DNA from 3 places in the Geobacillus sp. FSL K6-0789 genome. Region 1 is predicted to be linked to each of the others. Evidence: riboswitches for the same ligand, from Rfam matches in the RefSeq annotation. Region 1 holds a riboswitch; each other region holds the start of a gene.

Evidence for each region. A riboswitch is a leader RNA that binds a small molecule or an ion and turns the genes downstream of it on or off. The one in region 1 is predicted to bind S-adenosylmethionine.
Region 2: another riboswitch for S-adenosylmethionine. It lies ahead of NSQ51_RS04610 (IS1182 family transposase); the one in region 1 lies ahead of metK (methionine adenosyltransferase).
Region 3: another riboswitch for S-adenosylmethionine. It lies ahead of NSQ51_RS03575 (bifunctional homocysteine S-methyltransferase/methylenetetrahydrofolate reductase); the one in region 1 lies ahead of metK (methionine adenosyltransferase).

What each region holds. Positions count from the first base shown of each region.
Region 1 covers NZ_CP151966.1:2,474,186-2,483,402, forward strand. The annotation lists gene NSQ51_RS13045 (MFS transporter) at 1-750, opposite strand, end outside; gene NSQ51_RS13050 (hypothetical protein) at 866-1,030, opposite strand; gene NSQ51_RS13055 (YtzC family protein) at 1,163-1,426, opposite strand; partial or broken gene NSQ51_RS13060 (hypothetical protein) at 1,548-1,772, shown strand; gene NSQ51_RS13065 (class I SAM-dependent methyltransferase) at 1,883-2,470, shown strand; gene NSQ51_RS13070 (tetraprenyl-beta-curcumene synthase family protein) at 2,528-3,637, opposite strand; gene NSQ51_RS13075 (gamma carbonic anhydrase family protein) at 3,976-4,524, shown strand; gene metK (methionine adenosyltransferase) at 4,547-5,758, opposite strand; SAM riboswitch class I at 5,888-6,002, opposite strand; gene pckA (phosphoenolpyruvate carboxykinase (ATP)) at 6,221-7,807, shown strand; gene NSQ51_RS13090 (Rpn family recombination-promoting nuclease/putative transposase) at 7,932-8,834, opposite strand; gene NSQ51_RS13095 (DUF2584 domain-containing protein) at 9,115-9,217, opposite strand, start outside.
Region 2 covers NZ_CP151966.1:865,154-874,992, reverse strand. The annotation lists gene NSQ51_RS04620 (pyridoxal phosphate-dependent aminotransferase) at 1-95, opposite strand, end outside; gene NSQ51_RS04615 (carbon-nitrogen family hydrolase) at 192-1,007, shown strand; SAM riboswitch class I at 1,101-1,269, shown strand; gene NSQ51_RS04610 (IS1182 family transposase) at 1,454-3,004, shown strand; gene mtnK (S-methyl-5-thioribose kinase) at 3,151-4,338, shown strand; gene mtnA (S-methyl-5-thioribose-1-phosphate isomerase) at 4,408-5,475, shown strand; gene NSQ51_RS04595 (sugar ABC transporter substrate-binding protein) at 5,462-6,625, shown strand; gene NSQ51_RS04590 (sugar ABC transporter ATP-binding protein) at 6,622-8,172, shown strand; gene NSQ51_RS04585 (ABC transporter permease) at 8,114-9,127, shown strand; gene NSQ51_RS04580 (methylated-DNA--[protein]-cysteine S-methyltransferase) at 9,202-9,705, opposite strand; gene NSQ51_RS04575 (PAS domain-containing sensor histidine kinase) at 9,695-9,839, opposite strand, start outside.
Region 3 covers NZ_CP151966.1:678,147-687,985, reverse strand. The annotation lists gene NSQ51_RS03610 (ABC transporter ATP-binding protein) at 1-41, opposite strand, end outside; gene NSQ51_RS03605 (ABC transporter ATP-binding protein) at 164-814, opposite strand; gene NSQ51_RS03600 (stage II sporulation protein M) at 1,004-1,513, opposite strand; gene NSQ51_RS03595 (hypothetical protein) at 1,527-3,146, opposite strand; gene NSQ51_RS03590 (uberolysin/carnocyclin family circular bacteriocin) at 3,214-3,444, opposite strand; gene NSQ51_RS03585 (hypothetical protein) at 3,508-3,678, opposite strand; gene NSQ51_RS03580 (zinc-ribbon domain-containing protein) at 3,980-4,363, shown strand; SAM riboswitch class I at 4,496-4,597, shown strand; gene NSQ51_RS03575 (bifunctional homocysteine S-methyltransferase/methylenetetrahydrofolate reductase) at 4,667-6,514, shown strand; gene metH (methionine synthase) at 6,507-9,839, shown strand, end outside.

The DNA.
Region 1 (9,217 bases):
GGCGCCGTTGATCGTCCAAAGCAAGCTGTAGTGATGAACCGGAATGGAAAGCTCGCGCGTATAGGCGGCGATCGTCGTCGACCATTGGACGTAACTCATCCAGCATAATCCATAGCCGGCGCAAAGAAGGACAAGGGCGCGGATGTGCGCCCGGGGCGCCCCGTCCCCCGTTCGGCGCTTCCGCTCTTTTCTCCGCAGCGGCGGAAGCGGCATGCGCCGCAGCCCAATGACGACCGTCGCCAAAAAAGCGGCATACAGCCAAACGTTCGCCCAAAACACGAGCGCAAACGAATGCGAGGCGACAACGCCGCCAAGCGCCGAGCCGGCGGCGACGCCGATGTTTTGCGCCACATACAAGGCGTTGAATGCCCGCCGTCCCCCTTCCGGCCAAACCGCCCCGACATACGCCGACGCCGCCGGAAAGACGACGCCGTTGCCGATGCCGACAAGCGCCAGCCAGACGGCATAATGCGGCCAACCATGCCAGACGCCCAAACCGACAAGCGCCGCCATCGTCAGGCACGCTCCGGACACGAGCGTGCGAAACCCGCCGATCCGGTCAAACAACATGCCGCCGAGCAAGCTGCCAATGACGCTGCCGCCGGAGTTGAGCATCAGCACCGCTCCCGCTACGACGAGCGGCTGGCCGAGCTGTTCATGCAAATAAATGGTATTTAGCGGCCATAAAAACGACGCTCCTGTGACATTGAGCGCCATGCCGACAAGCAGCCACCAAAGAGCACGGGGCATCGGTCATCATCCTTTTCGTCTGCTATTTCGACTCCCAAACTAATTGTATGTGGGAAAGCGAAAAAAAGCAATCAAAAAAAGAGGGCGGCATGGCGCCCTCACAGACAGCGGCGCGTCACCCGTTCCGCTGCTTGGAGCGGGCCGGCTGGCCACCTGTTTGTTCATACTGTTTTTTCGCCAGTTTCACCGGATCAAAGTCTTGGCCGAGTTCCAAATCGTTATTGTTGTGACCGTTGCGCGTTTTTTGCTCCGGGTTCGTTTGTTTCAGACGTCGCTTCATTCCTTGTTCCTCCTTGTGTTCGCCATCAAGCAGACAGCCGCCCTGCGGTTGCTTTCCGTTTCACCGGTCAGGCAACATCCGCTTGTTATGCACCAGGACCTTCGATAGCGGCCATCGTGCAAAGCTCTTGTTTCATCGGTCAAGCAAAATCATCTCGTTTTGCAGCTGCTCAAGCTGAAGCCGCATCCGATGCAGCTGTTCCCGCTGCTGGGCGTTGCAACTTCGCGCCAAGTGAGCCAAATCGTTGACTGTCTGCTCAAGCATTTGCTGGGCGTTTGTGTATTCCGTGATGTTGTAGTGCTCTTGCTTTTGCGCTTCCGTATATTGTTCTTTCGCAAAGCGGATGACGTCTTCGCACCGCTGCAAAAATTCTTCCACCGATTGTCTTGTCGCCATGCGCTCACCTCTTTTCATGATGTTCCCTCATCTTTACTATGCGCCGACGCTTTCATCTGTATCACGTCAATGATTGGCAACAGTCGCTTTTTGCCGCCATCCGTGGTACAATGCAAGGATGATGCCATTTCAGCACAAGGAGAGAACGGCCGTGACAAACGCAATCCCATTTCCATATGCCGCCGACGGAAAACGGTATCACACATGGAACTGCCATTTGCGGCAAACGTTCGGCCAAAACGTGTTCAAAGTCGCCCTTGACGGCAGGTTTGACTGCCCGAACCGCGACGGAACGGTGACGTATGGCGACTGCACGTTTTGCAGCGCCGCCAGATCGGGCGATTTTGGCCCGATGTGGAGCGTCAACAAATGGGAAGGGCTAAACGCCATTGACGCTGAACTCAAGCGGCGGGACAGCTTTCAAGGAAAGCGGCGCGAACAGGGGGTGGCAAACGCATGGCCATCATGAATATTTTGCCGTTTGCCCGCTTTTTGCTTGATCAAGCAGTCAACGAAGGCGACATCGCCGTCGATGCGACAGTTGGCAACGGCCATGACACCGTCTTTTTAGCCGAGCTCGTCGGGGAGCGCGGGCATGTGTTTGGTTTTGATATTCAAGCCGAAGCGATCGCGGCGGCCAGAGCCCGCCTCGCCGAACACGGGCTGGACGGGCGGGTGACGCTGTTTCAGACAAGCCATAGCCTGCTGCTCGAAACGCTCCCCGACTCCGTTCACGGACGCATCGCCGGCGCCGTGTTCAACCTCGGCTATTTGCCGGGCGGCAATAAGCAAATCGCCACCCAGCCGGAATCGACGATTCAAGCGGTCGAGCAGCTTCTTTCCATCCTAAAGCCGGGCGGCATCATCGTTCTTGTCGTCTACCACGGCCATCCGGAGGGAAAGCGCGAACGCGACGCGCTCCTTGATTACGTCCGCTTTCTTGATCAACGGCGCGTCCATGCCTTGAAATACGAATTCATCAATCGGCAAAACAACCCGCCGTTTTTGATCGCACTCGAGAATCGGGCGGATGGGAGCGCCTGATTCCGTCCGATCCGCCGACGAACCACTGCTCTCGCCAGTACAAGCAAACGGCTGCCCTTACGAAAAGGACAGCCGTTTTTGTTGCTCCTGCCAAAAGCGGTACGCTTTTCCGTTCCAATAAAAAAACATCGACGCCGCCCCGCCGGCGCGGACGAGCCGGCGCGCCAGCCGGTGCAGACCGCGTTGCTTTTTCACCTTGGCATCCGACAAATACAACCCAAGAAGCCCTCGGTGAATAAGGCGGTGAAACTGGCTGTGCGGAAGGGCGCCGACATGGCGGTCGGCCTCTTCGATGAAATGGCAAAGCCGCTCAAGCATCACCGTTTCATTCGGATAGTAAAAGCAAAAATTCAAATCGCCGCCGGCTCGATCTTCCTCTTGATCGATCAAATAGTCGAGCAAAATGTGCAGCCCTTGAATGTATGGAAAATAACCGTCGCGCACTTGTCTCGCCATCTCCGGCGGCAGCGATTCGCCAAACGCATAGGCGACGAGGCAGAAAATACCGAGCGTCGAACCGGAGCAGGCGGAAAACTCATACCACTCCATCGGCGGCAAGGCGTCTTTGTATTGCGCGAACCATTTCTCCAGCCGCGGCACCCGCTCGCTCGCTTCGACATGTTTATGCACTTGCAAGTCGCAATAATATCCGGCCAATTCATGCAAAAATGGGGCGATCGTCTCATAATGGCGCACCGTCTCGAGCACCTCTTGGCACGTGCGGACAAGCGCCGGCAAATAGCCGCCGTCTTCCTGTTCGCGGCGATGTCGGTAATAGTTCGACGGCTCGGCGCCGATTGTCAACGCGTCCGGCATCGAATCGTGCAAGGCGCGAAAGTCGAGCGGATCGAGCGAGGTGCTGCGGTCGCACAAATTATCCAAATAATCGCTGATCGTCTGGTAAGCCACGATAAAGCGGATGCAATCCTCCATGTTTTCTCCGGCCAAAAGCGCCAAAATGGAGCCGCCTTCGCAATGGAACGTTTTCGACGCGATGCTCGCCAAGGCCTGGCGCCGAAGCTCCGGGTCGGGAATGCGCTCGGCCTGGCGCCGCCAATAGGCAAGCTCGCGGTGGACAAGCGGAAGCACGTCACGATACACCATTTTCATCAAGGCGATGGGGTTTTTCGGAATGTTCAATCGGTTCACCTCAGGTGCAAACACCATGGTCTCGTCTCCTAGCATTTCCATCTTATCGGCAACCAAAATTGTTTCGCGTCTGAACAGCTTGCGATCTCGTCTTCCAGTATTGCCATCAATGCGGCCGGGGCAAATCATAAAAGGGTTGGCGACGGAATGAAAAAGCCGCTCAACAACGGTTCTTCTCACGTTGAGAAGCTTTGTGAAATCGGATCTTCTTCCCCGATCCCAACCACTCATCGGGCGAAACGAAACGTTTTTCACCAATCCCGATTAGGCGCGCTCGCTTTCGTTGGCGATTTGGACGCAGCGTTGTACAATACATGGTGAACGATCGATTTTGCAACAGAAAGGAACGAACGCCCATGATTTACCCATACAAAGGCAAAACGCCGCAAATTGCCGCCTCCGCCTTTATCGCCGACTATGTGACGATCACCGGCGATGTCGTGATCGGCGAAGAGACAAGCATTTGGTTCAATACCGTCATTCGCGGCGATGTGGCACCAACGGTGATTGGCAACCGGGTCAATATTCAAGATAACTCAATTTTGCATCAAAGTCCAAACAATCCGCTTATCATTGAGGACGGGGTGACGGTCGGCCATCAAGTCATTTTGCACAGCGCCATCGTTCGCAAAAACGCGCTCATCGGCATGGGCTCAATCATTTTGGACCGCGCGGAAATCGGGGAAGGCGCGTTTATCGGCGCCGGCAGTTTAGTGCCGCCGGGCAAAAAAATTCCACCCAACACGCTCGCCCTCGGCCGACCGGCGAAAGTCGTCCGCGAACTGACGGAAGACGATATCCGCGAAATGGAGCGCATCCGCCGCGAATATGTCGAGAAAGGGCAGTATTACAAAGCGCTGCAGCAACAGCGGACATCGTGCGCCGACAAAAAAGAGCTACCGTGATCAGGCAGCTCTTTTTCTTTCATCACTTGTCCGCCAGCGCCAGCGCTTGTTCTCTCAGCGTCGTCGCTTTATCAGTGCGCTCCCACGGCAAGTCGATGTCCGTACGCCCAAAATGGCCGTAAGCAGCCGTCTGTTTGTAAATCGGGCGGCGCAGGTCAAGCATTTTGATGATGCCCGCCGGGCGGAGATCGAAGTTGCTGCGCACGACCTCAATCAAAATGTCTTCCGACACTTTGCCGGTGCCGAACGTATCAATGGAAATCGATACCGGACGGGCGACGCCGATCGCGTAGGCGAGCTGCACTTCGCATTTGTCGGCCAGTCCTGCCGCGACGATGTTTTTCGCGACATAGCGGGCCGCATACGCTGCCGAGCGGTCGACTTTCGTCGGATCTTTGCCCGAGAACGCGCCACCGCCGTGGCGGGCGTAGCCGCCGTACGTATCGACGATGATTTTGCGCCCCGTCAACCCAGCATCCCCTTGCGGACCGCCGATGACAAACCGTCCTGTCGGGTTGATGAAATAGTTCGTGTTCTCATCAAGCAGCTCCGCGGGCACGACCGGCTTGATGACCTGCTCTTTAATGTCGCGCTCGATTTGCTCTTGCGTAATTTCCGGATGGTGCTGCGCGGAAACGACGATCGTATCGACGCGCACCGGTTTGCCGTTTTCATCGTATTCGATCGTCACTTGCGTTTTCCCGTCCGGCCGCAAGTACGGCAAGACGTCCGTTTTACGCACTTCCGCCAATCGGCGCGCCAAGCGGTGCGCAAGCGAAATCGGCAGCGGCATCAATTCTTCCGTCTCATTGCAGGCGAACCCAAACATCAATCCTTGGTCGCCGGCGCCGATCGCTTCAATTTCCTCATCAGTCATCTGACCTTCGCGCGCCTCGAGCGCCCGATCCACCCCCATCGCAATGTCCGGCGATTGTTCGTCAATCGACGTCAGCACCGCGCACGTATCAGCGTCAAATCCGTATTTGGCGCGCGTGTAGCCGATCTCCCGGATCGTATCGCGGACGATGCGCGGAATGTCCACGTATGTTGATGTCGTGATTTCCCCGCTCACGAGCACCAGCCCGGTCGTGACGCTCGTTTCGCAGGCGACGCGGGCGTTTGGATCTTTTTCCAAAATCGCATCCAAAATGGCGTCAGAAATTTGGTCGCAAATTTTATCCGGATGTCCTTCCGTCACAGACTCTGAAGTAAACAAGCGGCGTTTGGCTGACATTCGGTTTGTTTCCTCCTCTTGGCATAATGTGGCGACACGGAACTCATTTCCCTTTTTCCCTTCGCAATATAAAAAACCTTTCCTGTAACGGCTGAGGAAAGGTCATGGCAATCGTATTGCTTCCTTTCACTCTTATCGTTCAAGGACTGCGCCTTGCCACAGGTTAGCACCATTTCACACATGTCCAGTTGTGACGGTTGCTGGGCTTCATCGGGCCTGTCCCTCCACCGGCTCGGGATAAGAGTATCCGTTCAATGACTTATCTTATCGCAACGGAATCGGCAAAGTCAACTATCAAAATTCATTTTTTATCATTTCCAGCCGCGAAAATTCTTTCCTCAAGGAAATCGACACATTGGGCAAAATAAAGTTTGAAAAACCCACACAATTAGTATGGACTATTAATAAAAATGTGTTATACTATTTTCAAGAGTGATTACAAAAAGAAGGCGGGTTTTGAATATGGGGATCGCAAACATGACGAATAAGCTTGATTTATTGCTACAAAAACCGTACGTACATCACCAATTGTCCGTCGCCGAGCTCGTCGAGAAAGTCCTGCAACGGAACGAAGGACGGCTGACCCACACCGGAGCCGTCGCGGTGACAACCGGCAAGTACACGGGGCGGTCGCCGAAAGACAAATACATCGTCGAAGAACCGTCCACGAAGCAAACGATCGACTGGGGAACGGTCAACCAGCCGATGTCTCCGGAAACGTTTGAGAAACTGTACGACAAAGTGCTCGATTATTTAATGAAACAAGATGAACTGTTCGTCTTTAAAGGCTTTGCCGGCGCCGATCCGAAATACCGGCTGCCGATTCAAGTCGTCAACGAATTCGCCTGGCACAACTTGTTCGTCCATCAGCTGTTCGTCCGCCCGAGCGCCGAGGAGCTCGCCGCGCACGAGCCGCAATTCACCGTCATTTGCGCGCCGAACTTTAAAGCCGACCCGAAGGTGGACGGGACGCGCTCGGAAGCGTTCATCATCATCTCGTTTGAACGGCGCACCGTGTTGATCGGCGGCACCGAGTATGCCGGCGAAATGAAAAAATCGATTTTCTCGGTCATGAACTATGTGCTGCCGGAACAAGGCATCCTGCCGATGCACTGCTCGGCCAACGTCGGGCAGGAAGGCGATGTCGCCCTCTTTTTCGGCTTGTCGGGAACGGGAAAAACGACGCTCTCGACCGACCCGAACCGCCGCTTGATCGGCGATGACGAACACGGTTGGTCAAGCCGCGGCATTTTCAACATCGAAGGCGGCTGCTATGCGAAATGCATCAACCTATCGCGCGAGAAAGAGCCGCAAATTTTTGACGCCATCGGCTTCGGCGCGGTGCTCGAAAACGTCGTTCTCGATGACGCGACGCGGGTGCCGAATTACGACGACGGCACGCTGACGGAAAACACACGCGCCGCCTACCCGCTTCAGGCGATCCAAAACATCATCGACCCGAGCGTCGCCGGCCATCCGTCCACGATCGTGTTTTTGACAGCCGATGCGTTCGGCGTCCTGCCGCCGATCAGCAAGCTGACGCGCGAACAGGCGATGTACCATTTCTTAAGCGGCTACACAAGCAAGCTCGCCGGCACCGAACGCGGCGTCACCGAACCGGAAGCAACGTTCTCAACGTGCTTCGGCGCACCGTTTTTGCCGCGCCCGGCCGTTGAGTACGCGGAAATGCTCGGGCAAAAAATCGCCGAACACAACGTCCGCGTCTTTTTGGTCAACACCGGCTGGACAGGGGGGCCGTACGGCGTCGGAAGCCGCATGAAGCTCGCCTACACCCGGGCGATGGTGCAAGCCGCCGTCGAAGGGGAGCTCGACAACGTCGAAACGGTGCAAGACCCGATTTTCGGCCTCGCCATCCCGACCCGCGTCCCGGGCGTGCCGGATGACGTCCTGCAGCCGCAAAACACATGGGCCGACAAACAAGCATACGAACAAAAAGCAAAAGAGCTAGCGCAAAAATTCCGCGCCAACTTCCAAAAATTCGCCCACATCGATCCGTCCATCGAAAAACTCGGCGGACCGCTCGTGTAACAAGAACCCAGCCGGACAGGGAGCCGTTCCCTGTCCGGCTGTTTTTTCGAACGCATAAAATGATTGTCGTCGATCCCCCGGGATTTTTGTACGATTGGAGGTCGACGACAATGCGAAGGCGGGTTTACTTCTTCAGCTGTTCAATCTTTTCCGCCGGCAGCCCGGTCAGCTCGTGGATCGTGTCGACATCGTACCCTTTCGCCAACATTTTCTTCGCGATGTCGATTTTCCCTTCCTCAATCCCTTTTTGGCGCCCTTGCTTCATCCCTTGTTTGACTCCTTGTTGAATTCCCTTTTCCATTCCCCGCTGTTCGTACGAGACGATGAGCTCCATCACTTGCTTCGCTTCCTTCGTCTCCATTTGGCTCACCTCGTTTCGCAGTTGGATTTCCTCCGCTTCGGACAACCGCAAATACGTTTCAAAAAACCCAAACAACAGCCGCTGCTTCGCCTCATCGAGCTCAAGGCGGACTAGCATGCGCAAAAACTCCTTTTTCACTTCCACCTTCTCGCTTTCATTATACCCCATTTTGCTTAACAAGGCGGCGGCAACCGGATTGTCACGGCGGATGTACTCGCGCCACGGCAGTTTGCGCAGTTCCACCGTCAGAAAGCGGAAGTCGAGAACGGTCAAAAACGGAAACTGGACGACCAATGAGGAAGGTTCATCGTGGTGTTCATCATAGCTGAAGATGGCGATCGGAAGAATGCGGCGGCGGTATTTTTGAAACAAGCGGCTGAAGTAGAGGAACATTCGCTCGGGGAAGGTCCGCTGTGCGTAGCTTTGGTGTTCGACATGGACGATGATGAGCCCTTCCTCCCCCTTCATCTTCGTTTCGACCAACAAGTCGACGCGATGCTTCTCTCCGGCCGTCACGTCGGTAAACAGTTCTTCTGTGAGGAAAGAAAGGTGGCGAACGTCGATGTGCTCGTACACGTTGGGAAAGAAAAGAAGCAAAAACTCTTCGAAAAACGTCGACAGCAGCTCTTTGAACAACCGGTCGTGATCGATTCGCGGTTTGGCCACGTTTCCCCTCCTTGCGGCATCGAATTCATCGTATGATATTCGCTCTCCGCGGCCAAACTCCTTCTCCTCCCCCCTACTTTTTTTATGGTATGATCAAACGTCGCACAGGAAATCCTCAAGCAAAGGCTATTTTTATGCTTGTCTGAACCGGCCTGACGCCACAAGTTAACTATAGACGGAAAAAACTTGAGCCAAGAGCGCAAACCGTTCTTCCGTTTGCGCTCCTGTCCGATGAACCCGTTCAGCTCTCATTCAGCCGCTTCATGGTGTGCAGCCTCGTTCAATTCGTCGAATACAGGCTGACGAGCTCATACGTCACCGTCGTCCGACTGTCTTCCCATTCGAGCTTTCTCACGACCGCGACGCCGCTCGCTTCGCTTTGC
Region 2 (9,839 bases), 1.5 Mb from region 1:
GCCTTGATCTTCGCACCGACTTTCGCCACGAGCGAGGCGAAAAACTGCTTCGGCAGCTGTTCAAGCAGTTCGGAAAAGGGAAATTCGATCGTCATCGTCCACACCTTCTCAAACATTCTTGAAATTCTAGTGCAACATCATATATCGTTAAAAGCAAAATGTAAAGAAAATTTTTTCCGAGGTGAACGCTCATGACGATCCGCATCGCCTGCCTGCAGCTTGACATTGCATTTGGCGATCCAGCAAAAAACGAACAGCAAGCCGAACAGGCCGTGGAATCCGCTGCCAAAGACGGCGCTGACATCATCGTGCTGCCAGAGTTATGGACGACCGGCTACGATTTGACGCGCCTGGATGAAATTGCCGACGAAGGCGCCGAACGGGCGAAGGCGCTCGCTTCCCGATTGGCGCAAACGTACGGCGTCCATTTCGTCGCCGGTTCGGTCGCCAAAAAAACAGCCGCCGGCGTGACAAACACGATGATCGTGGCCAACCGCCATGGCCAAATCGTCGGCGAATACAGCAAGCTTCACCTGTTCCAATTGATGGATGAACATTTGTATTTGCAGCCGGGAAACGAGCCAGGCTTGTTCTCGCTTGACGGGCTGCCGTGCGCTGGGGTCATTTGCTATGACATCCGATTTCCGGAGTGGATTCGCGCCCATGCGTTGGCCGGAGCGGAAGTGCTGTTTGTCGTCGCCGAATGGCCGCTTCCCCGCCTTCACCATTGGCGGACGCTCCTGATGGCGCGGGCGATTGAAAACCAATGCTATGTCGTCGCTTGCAATCGGGCCGGACGAGACCCGAACAACGTGTTCGCCGGCCATTCGCTCATCATCGACCCGTGGGGCGAAATTATCGCCGAGGCGGACGAGAAGCCGGGCATTCTCTCGGCCGACATCGATCCCTCGCTCGTTGCGGACGTCCGCGCACGCATCCCGGTGTTTGCCGACCGCCGGCCGCACGATTATGAAGAGGCGGCAAAAAAATTTTTCAAAACGTATTGACAATCCGCCAGCCCAACCTGTATCATTCGAATCAAGCAACCAAACGATTGTTAACATCGTGAAAATTGCAAAAACTTAATAGCTAGATCGGTACTCTTATCAAGAGTTGGCTGAGGGAATTGGCCCAATGAAGCCCAGCAACCGACCGTAATGCTATCGTGAGATAGGGCGCACGCCAAAGGCGGCGCCGGAAGCGAACCGCTTCCGCAGGGCACGGTGCTAAGTCCAACAGAAAGACCGATGTCTTTCTGAAAGATAAGAGGCGCGAAGACGATGCATCTTCAAGCCTCTTTCCGTATGCGAAAGAGGCAAGGGGCTGACCCAAAACGCGAATGCGTTTTGGGATCAGCCCCCACTTTTTTGCCTCAAATATAGAAGAATCGCCCTTTTTTCTGGTAGAATAGAGTCACCAAAACCACTACCACCGAAAGAAGGGCGATTCTTTTATGAAACATGATCATATTTCCTTTAAAGAGTATACCATGGACAACCTCTCTTTGCCAAGCAACATCGCCGATCTCATTCCACGGGATAACATGGCCCACGTGGTTCATGAGATGGTTGAACGCATCCCGATGGAGACGTTTCTTGCTTACTACAAAGGAGGGGGCGCCTCCGCCTATCATCCGAAAATGATGACCAAAATTCTCCTTTACGCTTACACCCAAAAAATGTATCATGGCCGTGAGATTGCACGGCAGCTCGAAGTCCACCTTCCCCTCATGTGGCTAAGTGGATTTCAAAAGCCGGACTTCCGCTCCATCAATCGGTTTCGTTCGGAGCGGATGAAAGACCTGATTGACGACCTGTTCCGGGAAATGATCACGCTGCTCGTGGCCGACGGCTATGTCAAGATGGAAGATTATTTTGTGGATGGAACGAAAATTGAAGCGAATGCCAACCGGTACACCTTCGTTTGGCGCAAATCGGCTGAGAAGTACCAGGAGAAACTCCAAGCCAATGTCGATCGGCTGATTGCCCAGATCGAGGCGATCGTGGAAGAAGAAAAGGCGGAAGACATCGACCCTTCGCCGGCCTTTACGTCAGAAGAAATCCGAAAGAAAACCGAGGAGTGGGAAAAACGGTTGGAGGCCGAGCCGGACAACCAACCGTTGAAGAAGGCCATCAAGAAGATGAAGGAGGACTACTTGCCCCGCAGTGAAAAGTATGAACACCAACTCCATGTATGCGGGGATCGCAACAGCTATTCCAAGACCGATGTGGATGCCACCTTCATGCGGTTGAAGGAGGATCACATGCGAAACGGCCAGCTCAAGCCGGCCTATAACGTACAGGTGGGTTCTTCCGGCCAATTTATTTTGGGGTATTCCCTTCATCAGAGGCCGGGCGACACTCGTTGTCTTCTCCCGCATTTGGAGACCGTTCGAGAGAAGTACGGCGTGGAACCCGAACGTTTGATCGCTGACGCGGCTTATGGCTCGGAAGAGAACTACGTGAAGCTGGAAGAGAAGCACATATCGGCCTTGATCAAGTACCATACGTATGAGAAGGAGAACACGCGCAAGGTCAAGAAAAATCCGCATCATCAGCAGAATTGGACCTATGTGGAAGAAGAAGACGTTTGGATTTGCGCCAATGGGAAAAAGCTGGTTCGCACCGGAACTTCGAAACAGACCACGGAATCAGGATACACCTCGGTCACCCGACACTACCAATGCCATGAATGCGAAGGATGTCCGTTCCGTTCGGCCTGCACGACTTCCAAGTATGGACGAACCACGCAATGGAACCCCATCTATCATGAACAAAAACAGAAAGCCCGCGAACGGTTGGAGAGTGAAGAAGGGCAAGCCCGATACCGCCAACGCCAAACCGACATTGAGAGTGTATTTGGGCAAATCAAACAAAATCGCGGGTTTCGTCGCTTTGTCCTGCGAGGCCTCCAAAAAGTTTCCATCGAATGGGGGCTGGTTTGTGCTGCCCACAATCTTCTCAAAAAAGCCGCTAGGGACAAGCAATTGTCCTTGGTGGCGTAAATGAGGGGGAGAACAGAGTCGGAATTTTGTTCCGTTTGGTAAAATATACAAAAACCAGAGAGGGCTGACTCCAAAAGTCCGCTTTTTGGCGGACTTTTGGGTCAGCCCCTTTTTCATTTGCCAAAACCTAAAGGGGGAACGTGAAAATGACGATTGTCCAATCCACTGTTTACGAACCGCTCACCGAACAAAAAGCGACCGCCCTCGCCGTCCGCCTCGGCCTATTCCGAGACGGGGCGCCGCTTGTGTGCCGCGAAATCGGCGACGGAAACTTAAACTTAGTCTTTCATATCGTCGATCAGGAAACGAAGCAAGGCGTCATCATCAAACAGGCGCTCCCGTACGCGAAAGTCGTCGGCGAAAGCTGGCCGCTCACGTTAAAGCGCGCGGTTATTGAAAGCAACGCGTTGCGCACGTTTGCCAGCTATGTACCGCAATACGTGCCGAACGTCTACTATTCTGACGAATCGCTTGCCATTACCGTGATGGAAGACTTGTCCCGTCTGCAAATCGCCCGCAAAGGGTTGATCGAAGGGAAAACATTTCCGCTTTTGTCCCGGCATATCGGCGAATTTATCGCCAAAACAGCGTTTTACACATCCGATTTCGGCATGAACCAGCAAGAGAAAAAGAAATTGGCGCAAAGCTTCGTCAATCCGGAGCTGTGCAAAATCACCGAAGATCTCGTCTTCACCGATCCATTTTTCGACCATGACACGAACAACTTCGAAGACGAGCTGCGGCCGGACGTCGAAACGCTTTGGAATGACGACCGCCTCCGTTTGGAAGCGGCGAAGTTGAAGCGCAAGTTTTTAACCGAAGCCGATGTGCTTCTGCATGGCGATTTGCATACCGGCAGCATTTTCGCAAGCACCGACGAAACGAAAGTAATCGACCCGGAATTCGCTTTTTACGGCCCGATCGGCTTTGACCTTGGACAGTTTTTCGCCAACTTGCTGTTAAATGCGTTGTCCCGCCCTGACGTTGAGCGCCAACCGCTCTTTGATCACATCGACCGGACCTGGGACGTCTTTGCGTCCATATTCTCGGAGCTTTGGCGCACCAAAAGCATCGAGACGTACGCCGCAACACCGGGCTTGCTTGACGAAGTGCTCCGGCATGCGTTCATCGATGCTGTCGGCTTTGCCGGCTGCGAAGTCATCCGCCGGACGATCGGCCTCGCCCATGTGGCCGACCTTGACGGCATCGAGCAGAAAAAAGCCCGCCTTGCCGCCAAACGACACGCGCTCCGCCTCGGCCGCCGCCTAATTGTCGAGCGCAACGAGCTGACCGGAACGGACGGCTTCCGCCGAGTGTTTGCAGAAACCGAATAGTAACACGGCGACGACCGGCCCAGTGCCGGCCCGGATCAACGGAAAATGTGAAAAGAAAGGAAGACGACGATGGACACCTTTGCCATCCCGCGCTCTGTCGAGTGGCGCGAGACGCATATCACGATTTTAAACCAACAAAAATTGCCATTGGCAACAGAATATATCGACCTGCATACGCTTGAAGACGTGTACGATGCGATCGCCTCGCTGAAAGTGCGCGGAGCGCCGGCGATCGGCATCACCGCCGCTTATGGTCTGGCGCTCGCCGCCTCGCATTATAAAGCGGAAACGGTCCACGAGTTCCATAGCCGCCTAAAGCAAGACCGCGATTATTTGGCAAGCGCCCGCCCGACGGCCGTCAATTTGGTTTGGGCGCTTGACCGGCTCACTGCCGCCGCCAAAGACGCCGCCTCAGTCAACGAAGCGAAAACGGTGCTTATTCACGAGGCAATACGCATCCAAATCGAGGACGAAGATGTCTGCCGCCGCATCGGCGAACATGCGTTATCGCTTTTTCGCCCAGGCGAGCGGGTGATGACGATTTGCAACGCCGGCTCGATCGCCACCGCCCGCTACGGCACGGCGCTCGCCCCGTTTTATTTGGCGAAAGAGAAAGGGATCGAGTTATCCGTGTACGCCCTTGAGACGCGCCCCGTTTTGCAAGGAGCGCGTCTGACCGCCTGGGAGCTGATGCAAGCAGGCGTCGACGTCACGCTTATTACGGACAACATGGCGGCGCAAACGATCAAAGCGAAAGGGATTCGCGCCATTATCGTCGGAGCCGACCGGATCGCACAAAACGGCGATACGGCGAACAAAATCGGCACGTTCGGCCTCGCCTTGCTCGCCAAATCGTTTGGCATTCCGTTTTACGTCGCCGCACCGTTGTCCACCATCGATTTGGCGACAAAGACAGGGGCAGACATCCCGATTGAAGAGCGCCATCCGGATGAAGTGACCCATCTGGCCGGCGTGCGCGTCGCCCCGGAAGGCGTCAACGTGTATAACCCGGCGTTTGACGTGACGCCAAACGAACTGATTACCGCGATCATTACCGAAAAAGGCATCGTCCGCGGCAGCTACAGCGCGGCACTGCCAGCGTTATTTGCAAAGGAGGAGCAGCATGAAACGATTTAAGGCCTTATCGTTCCTTTCTCTTCTTTTCTTTGCCGTGTTCTCCGTCTTGGCCGGCTGCACGAACGAGCAAGACGCCGTGAGCTCTAAGCCGGCCAACGAAACGAAGCAAACGGCCATCCAAGGCGACACCGTCTCATCCAACAGCCAAACCGCATCGAGCAGCGAACAGGCGGCCATCCCGGAGAAGCTGAAAAAACCGGTGAAGATCGCCGCCATTATGCAAATGTCCATCGGCACGTTCTCGTCGCAATACATCGCCGGCGTCAAAGAACAAGTGCAAAAGTTCGGCGGCGAAGTGCAAATTTACAACGCCGACAACGACTTGACGAAAATGGCCTCATACGTAGAAACGGCCATCACGCAAAACGTTGATGCCATTCTGCTTGATCACGGCCGCGCTGATGCACTCGAAGGCCCGGTGAAAAAAGCGGTTGAAAAAGGCATCCCGGTCGTCGCCTTTGACAACGATTTGAACATTCCCGGCGTCACCGTCATCGACCAAGACGACTACAGCCTCGCCTGGAAAACGTTAAAAACACTCGCCGAAGATTTAAATGGAGAGGGCAACATCGTCACGATTTGGGTCGGCGGTTTTACTCCAATGGAGCGGCGCCACGTCATTTATGAGGCGTTCAAAAAACGCTATCCGAACATAAAAGAAGTCGCCAAGTTCGGTACGGCGAGCGCCAACACGGCTTTGGACACGCAAACGCAAATGGAGGCCATTTTGAAAAAATATCCGAACAAAGGCGACATTGACGCCGTCTTCGCAACTTGGGACGAGTTCGCCAAAGGAGCGACGCGCGCCATCGAGCAAGCCGGGCGTACGGAAATCAAAGTATACAGCATCGATTTGAGTGACGAAGACTTGCAAATGATCCAAAAACCGAACAGTCCGTGGGTGGCGACAACAGCGACGGATCCGGCGGAAGTCGGCCGCGTTCAGGTGCGGTTCGCCTATCAAAAAATCGCTGGCGAGAAAACGCCGAACATTTACTCGCTCGAGCCGCATTTAGTAAAACGGACCGACTTGCCCGATAAGCAAGTATCGATGAACGAGCTTTCGCAATACATCCCGGGCTGGGGGCAATCGAACGTCGCCATCTCGCCATGGATGAAAACGTTGGAAGCTCAGGTGAACAAAAAATGAACAGGCTGTCAATGCGAGGCATTGAAAAATCGTTTGGCGCGGTGCGCGTGCTTGACGGCGTGGACTTTTCCGTCCGTCCAGGCGAAGTCCACGCCCTTTTGGGCATGAACGGCGCCGGCAAAAGCACGCTCATGAACATTTTGGCCGGCGCCATTCCTCCCGACGCCGGCACGATCACGATCGATGGCGTCAACTGCACCTTTTCGTCGCCGCTTGACGCGAAACGAGCCGGCATCGGCTTCGTCGTCCAAGAGGTCGACACGGCGCTTTTCCCAGGATTGCCCGTTTACGAAAACTTGGCGGCTGATGAGCTCGCTGATGTGAAGAAACAGCCGATCCGCTCGCTGCGCCGGGAAAAAGAACGGGCCGCTGCTCTGCTTCGCCGCGTCGGCCTTGCCATTTCGCCGGCAAAGCTCGTGCGCGACTGCTCGCTCCATGAAAAACAGCTGATCGTGCTCGCCAAAGTGTTGTCATCGAATGCGCGCTACATCATTTTGGACGAACCGACCGCCGCCTTGAGCGAAGCCGAAACGAAGCGGCTGTTTGCCATCATCACGGAACTGAAACAGCAAGGCGTCGGCTTTATTTACATCTCTCATAAACTGAAAGAAGTGCAGGAAATCGCCGACCGGTTGACGATTTTGCGCGACGGCCGCGTCGTCTACCATGGTTCCGCCCGCGGTTTGCCGCTTGAAGACATCGTCCTTCATATGACCGGAACAAGGCGAGCCGCCGCCATGAAACAAACGCGCGCGCATGGAAGCGACATCGCGTTTGCCGCCCGCGGAATTTTGATCGACAAAACCGGGACAACAGTCGACCTATACGCCCACCGCGGCGAAATCGTCGGCATCGCCGGCTTGGTCGGCGCCGGCAAGACGGAGCTTGCCGAAAGCCTCATCGCCCACCGGAACACATCCGGCGAGTGGGAAATTGATGGCAGACGCTATGTGTTCTCATCGCCTTATGAAGCCATCGACGCCGGCCTTTGCCTCATCCCGGAAGAACGGCGCAAACAAGGGCTGTTCTTGCCCGAGTCAGTGAAAACCAACATCACCGTCCGCCTCCTTTCCCGGCTGTCGCGCTGGCAATGGATCAGCCGAAGGAAGGAAACGGACGCCGCCGACGAACTTGTCCGCTCGCTCGGCATCCATCCGCCGTTGCCTTCGACCGCTGTCCGCCACTTAAGCGGCGGCAACCAGCAGAAAGTCGTCATCGGCAAATGGCTGAACACAAACGCGCGTGTTTTTCTATTCGACGAGCCTACGAAAGGAATCGATGTCCACGCCAAACAAGAGGTGTTTTCCATCATCCGTGCTCTCGCCGATGAAGGAAAAACAGTACTATATTTTTCGAGTGAATTTCACGAGCTTCTTGAGGTGTGCGACACCATCTACATCATGGCTGACGGCCGGCTGCTCACCCGCCTGCCGGCCGCAGAACTAACCTATGAACAGCTTGTGTACTATTGCAGCGGAGGTGAGATCGATGAGCCAGCCAGCCGTTTCCACAGCGCCGTCGAAAAAAGCGGCGCCGTTCATTCTTGAATTTTTGTATAAACATGGCACACTGCTTGCCATTTTGGCTGTAATCGCCTATTTTGGCCTGACACAAGACCGGTTTTTTACCTATGAAAACTTCAGCGACATTTTGCGTTCCATTTCCATCGTCACCTTGGTGGCCATTGGCATTACATTTTCGCTCATCGTCGACGGCCTCGATTTGTCGGTCGGTTCGACAGTGAGCTTGGCGACGATTGCCAGTGCGGCGGCGCTTGTCTTGCATCGCCAAGAAATTTTCGTCACCTTGCTCGTGCCGCTGTTGCTCGGCGTCGCCGTCGGGTTGCTTAATTCGTTGTTGATCGTCAAATTCAAACTGCCCGATTTGCTCGCCACGTTGGCGACGATGTACGCGATCAACGGCGTGCAGCTTACGTATACAAAAGGATTTTCGATTTATAACGACATGCCGCTGCCTGATGGCGGCACGGCGCCGGGCAAATTTATTCCTTCCTTTTTATTTATCGGCCAAGGGGAGCTGTTTGGCGTGCCGTTTTCGGTCTTGCTCATGCTCGTTGTCGTCATGGCCGCCCACTTGTTTTTAACATACACCAAACCTGGCCGTCTCTTTTATTTAACGGGTGAAAACCGGGAAGCGGCACGGCTCTCTGGCATCCCAGTCAACCGTTACCGGACGTATGCGTACGTCATCAGCGGCTTTTTCGCCGCCTTGGGGGGCATCGTGCTCGCCTCGCGCATCGGCACCGGGCAAGTGTCGGCCGGCGCTTCGTTTTTGATGGACGGCGTCGCCGCCGCCTACATCGGCTTTTCTGTCTTCGGCGCCGGCAAGCCGAACGTCATCGGCACCCTGTTCGGTTCGATTTTGATGGGCGTGTTGTTGAACGGCTTGACGATGGCAAACGTCCCGTATTACGCTCAAGACATTATAAAAGGCGCCATTTTAGTCGGCGCCCTCGCCTTGTCGCATTGGCAAAAAAAATAATGTCCCGTTCCCTGCCCCCATGGATTCGCGTCATGGGGGCGGGCGTCATTTTGGGAGGCATACACACCCGCCGATCAGCTGAAGCGCGATTGATAGCGCCGCTCCAGCTCCAGCAGCTTTGCTTTTACATCGGTCCGGCTTCCGGCGTAGCCGACGAGGGCGCCGTTTTTGCCGACAATGCGATGGCACGGGACGATGATGGCGAGCTCATTCGCCCGGTTCGCCTGGCCGACGGCGCGAACCGCCTTCGGGCGGCCGATTTGCGCAGCGATGTCAGCGTATGTCGCCGTCTCGCCGTATGGGATGCGGCAAAGCGCCGCCCACACTTCTTCTTGGAAGGGCGTCCCTTTCCATTTCAGCGGCAAATCAAACGTCCGGCGGCGGCCGTGAAAGTACTCATCCAACTGTCGAAGCGCGCGTTCAAGCAACGGCGACCGGCTTTGGACAACCGGATGCCCGCCCGCAAACGCGCGCCATTCTTCCGGAAACAGTTCAACTTTCATGATCGCTTCGCCGTCGGAAGCGATGTATAGATCGCCAAGCAGCTCCGACCGGTATACGGCATATTCAATCGCCATCGTCGTCTTCCCTCTCTGTCCGCTCAATCGGCAACGTAATATGGAACGTCGTGCCGACCCCGACTTCGCTTTCCACGTCAATTTTCCCTTGATGTTCTTCAATGATCTTATAGCTGACCATCAAGCCGAGTCCG
Region 3 (9,839 bases), 1.4 Mb from region 1:
TTCGTCACTCGCTCGAAGCGGATGATCTCTTCCCCGTTCACTTCCAGCCCTCCGTCTTCTTGATGTTCACTATTCCTAATTAGAACATAGGAGAGTGGAAAGTGCAACGGAAAAATCCTTGATCACACGTATGAAAACTGAATTTTTCCTGAAGATCCCGCCGTCATTTTTCTATTTTGTCTTCATTGTTTGGACGTGTAAGCGAGATTATGCGGGAGCCAGGGAAGCGCTCTTGATGAACGTGAGAAGCAATGAGATAAGCATGTTGACGGTCGCCTTGAATCCACTCCGCCAACCGATCGCGACTTAGCCTATCAAGGGAATTGAACGGTTCATCCATCAAATACAATTCGACCGGGCGGGCTAAAGCAATCGCAATATGCAGTTTTTGTTTTGTTCCTAATGAATACTGATCCACCGGGAGCGGGAGCATCTCCTCCATTCCAAGCAGACTGCATAATTCGTTCGCTTTGCGGACGTACTGTTGATCCAGCTTCCATAAAAGCCGGAAACATTCGATATTTTCATAACCCGTCAATTTTGAAAACATGACAGTCTCGGATGTCACATAAGACAAATGAGCGCGCATGTCGGGAAGCTGAATCGGATTGCCTTTATAAAAGGCTTGATAATGCAGCTCTCCTTTATCGAGCAATCCCGAAATAATATGCAAAAGAGTCGTTTTCCCCACTCCATTGGGGCCGGTGAGAAGCACGGTCTCCCCTGAAAAAATGGAAAATGAGAACTGCTGAAAAATCGTGGCTCCCCCATCATAGCGATACGTCAAGTTTTGCAATGAAAATAACGGTTCCATCTATTTCTTCCCCTTTTCCTGCTTGGCTCTTCACCAAAAGTTGTACTTGATTTTTTCTGAACTCTATTTACGCTTGTAAGGGAAAATCAACAAATCCGTGATTTTTTCAAATCTTTGTGCAGGAAGCTGTATTGCTTGTCAAGTACATGTTGTGGTGAAGAGCCTCCTGCTTTTTAGACCCGTCTATTTTTATACATGAGACACCGTTGATTCCAACCATGCTGAGATGATGAGCAGCGCGACCGCCAGCACTAGTAAAAAGAGGATATCCCGTATATAGAGCGTTTCTTCTTCTCCTCTTGCTCTTTTTTTGACGATTTGAAGAAACCGCCATGTCTCGTACCCTAATGTACAAAACAAGATATGGCCGATGATTTCAGGAATCGCGTGAGGAAAGACACCGGTCATCAACGGCTGCATGCCATATCCTGTGGCGACTCCTCTCACGATCACGCCTAGCATTGCTGCGTTGTAACCGAGATAAAGGGTATTGGCCATTCCTAGCGTCAGCCATCCGCCAACCATCAAAATGGCTCCAACCATCAAGTTGTGGCCTAAAGTGGTCCAAAACGCCATGGAAGTCGGATGAATCGTAAGCTTTTGTGAAAAAATCACTGCTCCAAAAGCAAAACATACAATGTACACACCTAACGACAATAACATATACGGCAAATGAGTGTGAATCGCTCGTCTGATCACCGCAAATGCCTCCTCACGTGCGCCGAGCATATTGAGAACTATTCCATAATACAAGGTACAGCATCAAGACAAACAAAACGCTGTAACATGCCCAACTCCAACCTTTCAAAAGCATAAAAAAGGCAGAAAGAAGCGATGAAAAAACGGTTATGTAAATCAACAAGCGATGAAACGAATGATTTCCGGCCGCAATCACCATATACCCCGCATAATCACGCGGAGATGTCAATGCCGCCTGCTCACCGCTGGCTAAAACAAGGCAGAATACTTCATAATCGGTGCGCAAAATCCGCTTGACAACAAGCGAATAGACGGGCATCATCACCACAGCTCCCATTGCTGCCCAAAGCCCTCCACGCATCCCCAATAATCCTATGTATTCGAGAAGTAGCAATCCTACTGCCGTCATGCATGGGTAGACGCCTAATCGCTCAAGCAGCGTCCATTTCGCTTCGATTAACGGTACAAGAGGAGGTGGAGAAAGAAGACGAAACACAGTGAGACGCTCCATCTCGCTTTCAAACTGAAAAATGTCGCGAAAGACGTCGGTAATGGCCCGCAACGTCCCTGTCATGACGATATACATTTCAAACATAAACAAAAACAAAATGATCGACCCGTTATGAACAATCGGCAACAGCGCCAAATTCGCTCCTGCGACCAAAAACCATTCCCCTGGCAAAAATAGCGACCAAGGCGGTTTCGTCAACTCACGGGCTTGGCGTGTTAACAGACAAAGATCTTTATATAAAATTGCATTATTCGTGCTGCGAATTTTTAACGACTCTATGACACGTTGATGCCATGAATATAGCATGTACGCTGTCTTGTCAGAATGAGACGCACGAGTGAAAGAAAAGCAAATCAAAGCCAACAGAGCGAATCCAGCACCGATGAATGATAAAGTTGTACTTGAAAATAACCACCCTTCCCTCCAACTTGTCATGCGTTCATAAAACAGCTGTTGCCAATGAGCAACATAACCATCCATATACACAAGGTAAGAGAGCGACAACCCATACATTCGAACCGCTTGGCGGGACAATTGCAGCAACGGCACAATCGCCGCAAGCACGACATAACCAATCGCGAATGATGCCATTCGAAAGAAAAAGGCAGAAAATGCGCCTATCGCTCTAAAAGTTGAGCCACGCACTATATGCGATGTCACATAAAGAAGCAACAACATCGTATGTCCAAACCATACGAATGATGCGCCTGTGATCCCGAACATCATCATCAACCCAATGGAAGGAGGCAACCAAATCGGCAATAGCCGCAGAAGAGACACAGCATAGTGGATTTTGAGCAATCGCTGCCACACCTCGTCATCCCGCACTCCAGACAGACGCACATAATGATAATGGTATTGACGTTGCAATGCCTCTTTGGACTCAAGCAAAACTCCTATGAAAGGACTGACAGACATGAAAAAAAGAGCTCCCATAACCATAGAAGGGCGAAACAGCGTCGAGGATCGAGCACAAAAGGCTACAACCACAGCCGATGAAACAAGCCATTTCGCCGCTTCCACCAAGAACATGGTCATCTTCGGGGAAAAAGGCGATTTTCTCTGCAACGGCTCCAAACTGCTTCGTTGTCGTTGTTGATATAACAGCCATACGAGTTTCATTTCTCTTCCCCCACATTGATTTACTCATTAGGAACGGCAGGGAGTTTTTCCCCTGCCGTTTTGCCTTTTACCATGCAATCGCTGCTGCTTTTCCTCGTTCCGCCACTATTTTTTTCACCGTCGCGACAAAAGCTGACCACCCAATTTCCAAAATGGCGTCGACTCCACCTGACAAAATAGCGGTGATCCCAAGAATAATAGAAATGAGAGTGGAGCCGGTCAACACAATCGAAACAACCGTCGTCGCGATTGTCTGTGACACGCCGAGCGTCCCGGCAACAAGCGCCAGCAAACTCATAACCTATCACCTCCTTCCAGTAAATGATAATCGATCAAAACTTTTTTCAAAAACATTCTGTGTCTATCTCATCCTTCGCACTAAACGAGAATAAACCCCGCCGTAAAGCAGCACCAATACAATAAATCCTATTTTGATGGGCATGCTGGCCGCTTTTAGGCGAAAAGCAACTCCAATCAACACAACAAGCGGCAGGCTAATCAGAATAAAATACGGCCACGACCATTGTTTCACCCACTTCACTCCTGTCTGCGATGCGGTTTCTAGTAAATTCCTTGTTAATATCATCCATTTTAATTATACACCTTGACTCTAAAAAAAAAAAGAAGAGAAATCGTTCGATAATTTTATCTTTTTTTACATATTTCGACATATTTCGTGCTATTGACATGAAACAGAGATGCTTTTAAGAGATTAGTACAAGGTAAGGGAGGAGATACAATGCTTCTTTTTTATTACGTCATCCCATGTTTCCTACATCATCATATGGTATAATAATCCCAACCAACATGAAACGAATGGAGAAGGAATCCACTTGAAAAGCATCAAACCCGGCCGCGTCCCGTCGATGCAAGGGCTGTTCGGCAGCATCGCCGCTGTGTTGTTCGGCATCTTTTGGATGGTGATGACCTTCTCCATCACCGCGGACTCGCCGTTTCCCGCCGCCCGCTTTTTTCCGTTTTTCGGCCTTGTCGTCATCGCCATCGGTGTATTTCAAGCAATTTACCATTACAAAAATGCGACGGGAAAACAACGCATGTCCTTATTGGACATTGTCGTCAGCGAGGAAGAGCCCGACCCACTGAACGTCCGATTTGGAGGCAAAGAGAAAACAAACAAGTATTGCCCATACTGCGGAGAACATGTGCAGCGTGATTTTCAGTTTTGCCCCCGATGCGGGAAAGCACCGAGCCCTTGACGCGAGCCGCTCTTTTTATCTGAATCTCTTTAACTTTTGAAATTTCCTTCTTCACCGTATTGAATAATTTCGAAAAATACATTAAATTATATAGTAATCATCAAAACGTCACCGCACAATTGCATACCGGCATTCTTATCAAGAGAGGGGGAGGGAATGGCCTGGTGAACCCTCAGCAACCTGGCCGCGGCCAAGGTGCTAAATCCAGACAGGCGGAAGCCTGGAAGATAAGAAGAAGCGAACGAAAAGTCTTCTTCTTAGAAGGCTTTTTTCTTTTACTACAACGAAATGGGGGAATCAAACGTGGGGCTGCTCGATGAGTTGAAACAACGCATTCTCATCGCCGACGGAGCGATGGGGACGCTGTTATATTCGCATGGCGTCGACCGTTGTTTTGAAGAATTGAATCTATCGAATCCAGACGAAATCATTCATATTCATGAAGCGTATATCGCCGCGGGCGCCGATGTCATTCAGACGAATACATACGGCGCCAACTATGTGAAACTCGCCCGCTACGGCCTTGAAGATGAGGTGCCGGCCATCAACCGCGCGGCGGTGCGGCTCGCCAGGCAAGCGGCGAACGGGCGGGCATACGTGCTCGGAACGATCGGGGGGCTGCGCACGTTAAACAAAAGCGTCGTCACGCTTGAAGAAGTGAAACGGACGTTTCGCGAGCAGCTGTTTGTCCTGATGGCTGAAGGAGTCGACGGCGTGCTGCTCGAGACGTATTACGATTTGGAAGAGTTGGAGACGGTGCTTGCCATCGCCCGCAAAGAGACCGACTTGCCGATTATCGCTCACGTCTCGCTCCATGAAGTCGGCGTCTTGCAAGATGGCACGCCGCTCGCGGACGCCCTTATCCGCCTGGAGGCGCTCGGGGCCGATGTCGTCGGACTGAACTGTCGTCTCGGTCCATATCATATGCTTCGGTCGCTCGAGGAAGTGCCGCTGCCGAAGCAGGCGTTTTTGTCGGCGTATCCGAATGCGAGCCTCCCGGATTACCGCGATGGCCGGCTTGTCTATGAGACGAACGCTGAATATTTCGAGGAAACAGCCAAAGCGTTCCGCGACCAAGGGGTGCGCTTGATCGGCGGGTGCTGCGGCACGACGCCGAAACATATTGAGGCAATGGCAAAGGCGCTCGCCGACCGGACGCCGGTGACGGAAAAAACGGTGAAGCGGCGCACGGCATCTGTATCGGTGCAAGCCGATCGGCCCGCGCCGACTCCGCTTCCCGAGCTCGCCCGCACGTACCGCTCGGTCATTGTGGAGCTAGATCCGCCGAAGCAACTCGGCATTGACAAGTTTCTTGCTGGGGCGAAAGCGCTCCATGACGCCGGCATCGATGCGCTGACGTTGGCCGACAACTCGCTCGCCACGCCGCGCATCAGCAACGCCGCTGTCGCCACGATCATCAAGGAGCAACTCGGCATCCGCCCGCTTGTGCATATTACATGCCGCGATCGCAATTTGATCGGCTTACAGTCGCATTTGATGGGCTTGCATACGCTCGGCATCACCGACGTGCTCGCCATTACCGGCGACCCGTCGAAAATCGGCGACTTCCCAGGAGCAACGTCGGTGTATGATTTATCATCGTTCGATTTGATCCGCTTGATCCGCCAGTTTAACGAAGGGCTGTCGTACTCGGGCAAACCGCTTGGGCAAAAAACGAACTTCTCGATCGGCGCTGCGTTCAACCCGAACGTCCGCCATTTGGATAAAGCAGTTGAGCGAATGGAGAAAAAAATTCAATGCGGCGCCCACTATTTCTTGACCCAGCCGATTTACTCGGAAGAGAAAATCGTTGAAGTGTACGAAGCAACCAAGCATCTTGACACGCCGATTTACATCGGCATTATGCCGCTTGTGAGCGCGCGCAACGCCGACTTTTTGCATCATGAAGTGCCGGGCATTACGCTCTCTGACGAGATTCGCGCCCGCATGGCCGCCTGCGGCAGCGACCCGGTGCAAGCAGCCAAGGAAGGCATCGCTATCGCCAAATCGCTCATTGACGCTGCGTTTGATTTGTTTAACGGCATTTATTTGATCACGCCGTTCTTGCGCTATGACATGACAGTCGAGCTCGTCCGCTACATTCACGAAAAAGAAGCGGCCGCCAAAGAAAGGAAGGTTGTTCATGGCTAACGTCACCTTAGAACAGCAGCTGCAAAGAAAAATTCTTGTCATCGATGGCGCCATGGGCACGATGATCCAAAGAGCCAACCTATCGGCCGTCGACTTTGGCGGCGAGGCGTATGAAGGGTGCAACGAATATTTGACCCTCACCGCCCCGCATATCATCCGCCGCATTCATGAAGCGTACCTAGAAGCCGGTGCTGATATCATTGAAACGAACACGTTCGGAGCGACACGCATCGTGCTTGACGAATATGGCCTCGGTCATTTGGCGCTTGAGCTGAACATCGAAGCGGCCAAACTCGCCAAACAAACGGCTGAGTCGTTCTCCACCCCGGACTGGCCGCGCTTTGTCGCCGGTTCGATGGGGCCGACGACGAAAACGTTGTCGGTGACAGGCGGCGCAACGTTTGAAGAACTCGTCGCCGCCTACGAAGAACAAGCGCGCGGACTGCTCTTAGGAGGCGTCGACCTTCTCCTACTCGAGACGTGCCAAGATACGCTGAATGTCAAAGCCGGTTTTCTCGGCATTTCGAAGGCGTTTGAAGCGGTCGGTCGCCGCGTGCCGCTCATGATTTCCGGCACGATCGAACCGATGGGCACGACACTCGCCGGGCAGGCGATCGATGCGTTTTTCATCTCGGTGCGCCATATGAAGCCGATCGCCGTCGGCTTAAACTGCGCGACAGGCCCCGAGTTTATGACCGACCATTTGCGCACGCTCGCCTCGCTCGCTGACACGGCGGTCAGCTGCTACCCGAACGCCGGTCTGCCGGATGAGGAAGGCCGCTACCATGAAACGCCGGAGATGTTGGCAGAGAAAATCCGCCGCTTTGCCGAAAAGGGATGGATCAACATCGTCGGCGGGTGTTGCGGTACGACGCCGGATCATATCCGCGCCATTGCCGAAGCGGTGCGTGATCTCCCGCCGCGGGCGATCCCGTCTTCGTTTGATGTCCACGCCGTTTCCGGCATCGAGGCGCTCATCTATGATGAAACGATGCGCCCGCTCTTTGTCGGCGAGCGGACAAACGTGATCGGCTCGCGCAAATTCAAACGCCTCATCGCCGAAGGGAAATACGAAGAAGCGGCGGAAATCGCCCGCGCCCAAGTGAAAAACGGCGCCCATGTCATCGACATTTGCCTCGCCGACCCAGACCGCGACGAACTCCATGACATGGAACAGTTCGTCCGCGAAGTCGTGAAAAAAGTGAAAGTGCCGCTTGTCATCGATTCGACCGACGAGCGCGTCATTGAACGCGCCCTCACCTACTCGCAAGGGAAAGCGATCATCAATTCGATCAACTTGGAAGACGGCGAGGAGCGGTTTGCGAAAGTCGTTCCTCTCTTGCACAAATACGGCGCCGCTGTCGTCGTCGGCACGATCGATGAACAAGGGATGGCGGTCACCGCCGAACGGAAGCTGGAAATTGCCTTGCGTTCGTATGACTTGCTCGTTAACCGCTACGGGGTGCCGGCGCGCGACATCATTTTCGATCCGCTCGTCTTCCCGGTCGGCACCGGTGATGAGCAATACATCGGCGCGGCGAATGAAACGATCAAAGGCATCCGCCTCATTAAAGAGCGGCTGCCTCATTGCTTGACGATGCTCGGCATCAGCAACGTCTCGTTCGGCTTGCCGCCGGCCGGGCGCGAGGTGCTCAACTCCGTCTTTTTGTACCGTTGCACGCAAGCTGGGCTCGATTATGCGATCGTCAACACTGAGAAGCTTGAGCGGTTCGCCTCGATTCCGGAAGAGGAAGTGCGGATGGCCGAAGCGCTTTTGTTTGACACGAGCGATGAAACATTAAACACCTTTATCGAATTTTACCGAAGCAAAATCACCGCCGCCAAGCCGGCTGAGGAGAACTTGAGCCTTGAAGAGCGGCTCGCCCGCTACGTCATTGAAGGGTCGAAAGACGGGCTCATTCCCGATTTAGAGAAGGCGCTTGAGACCTACTCCGATCCGCTGTCGATCATCAACGGTCCGCTTATGGCCGGCATGGATGAAGTCGGGCGGCTGTTCAACAACAACCAGCTCATCGTCGCTGAAGTATTGCAAAGCGCGGAAGTGATGAAAGCAGCGGTCGCCTTTTTAGAGCCGTATATGGAAAAGAAAGAAGGAAGCACAAAAGGAAAAGTCATTCTCGCCACCGTCAAAGGCGATGTGCATGATATCGGCAAAAACTTGGTCGACATCATTTTAAGCAACAACGGCTACGAGGTGATCGACCTCGGCATTAAAGTCGCTCCGCAGCAACTCATTGAAGCGGTGCGCGAACATCAGCCCGACATCATCGGGTTGTCGGGCTTGCTTGTCAAATCGGCCCAACAGATGGTCGTCACCGCCCAAGATTTGCGGCAAGCCGGCATCTCAACGCCCATTTTAGTCGGCGGCGCCGCCTTGACGCGCAAATTTACCGAAAACAAAATCGCACCCGAATACGACGGCGTCGTCCTGTACGCGAAAGACGCCATGGACGGGCTTGCCCTTGCCAACCAAATCCAGCAGGGCGAGATTGACTACAAGAAAAAAGAAACGGCCGAAAGCGAGCCGACGCGGCCAACAGCCGTTGCCGCAACGGTCAAATCGAACGTCTCGACCGACGTTCCCGTCTACATCCCGGCCGATCTCGAGCGCCACGTGCTGCGAAACGTGCCGCTTGACCACATTTTGCCGTACGTCAACTGGCAAATGGTGCTCGGCCACCACCTCGGCTTGAAAGGAAAAGTGAAACGGCTGCTTGAAGAGAAAGACGAAAAAGCGTTGGCGTTAAAAGCGGTCGTCGACGAACTCGTTGCCGAAGCGAAAGAACGCGGCTGGATTCAGCCCGCCGGCGTCTACCGCTTCTTCCCTGCACAAAGCGACGGCAACCGCGTCTACGTTTACGATCCGGTTGATCGCAAAACCGTGCTCGAGACGTTCGACTTCCCGCGCCAACCGCGGGCGCCGTATCTTTGCCTCGCCGATTATTTGAAATCGAAAGAAAGCGGCGAAATGGATTACGTCGGCTTGTTCGCCGTCACGGCCGGGCATGGCGTCCACGAACTCGCCCAGCGCTGGAAGGAAGAAGGCGAATTTTTGAAAAGCCATGCCATCCAAGCGTTGGCGCTCGAGATTGCCGAAGGGTTCGCCGAACGAATCCATCAAATTATGCGCGACCGCTGGGGCTTCCCGGACGACCCGGATTTCACGATGGAAGAGCGCTTCGCCGCCAAATACCAGGGCCAGCGCTACTCGTTCGGCTACCCGGCCTGTCCGAACTTGGAAGACCAGGAGAAACTGTTCCGTCTGCTTCATCCAGAAGACATCGGCATCCGCCTCACCGACGGC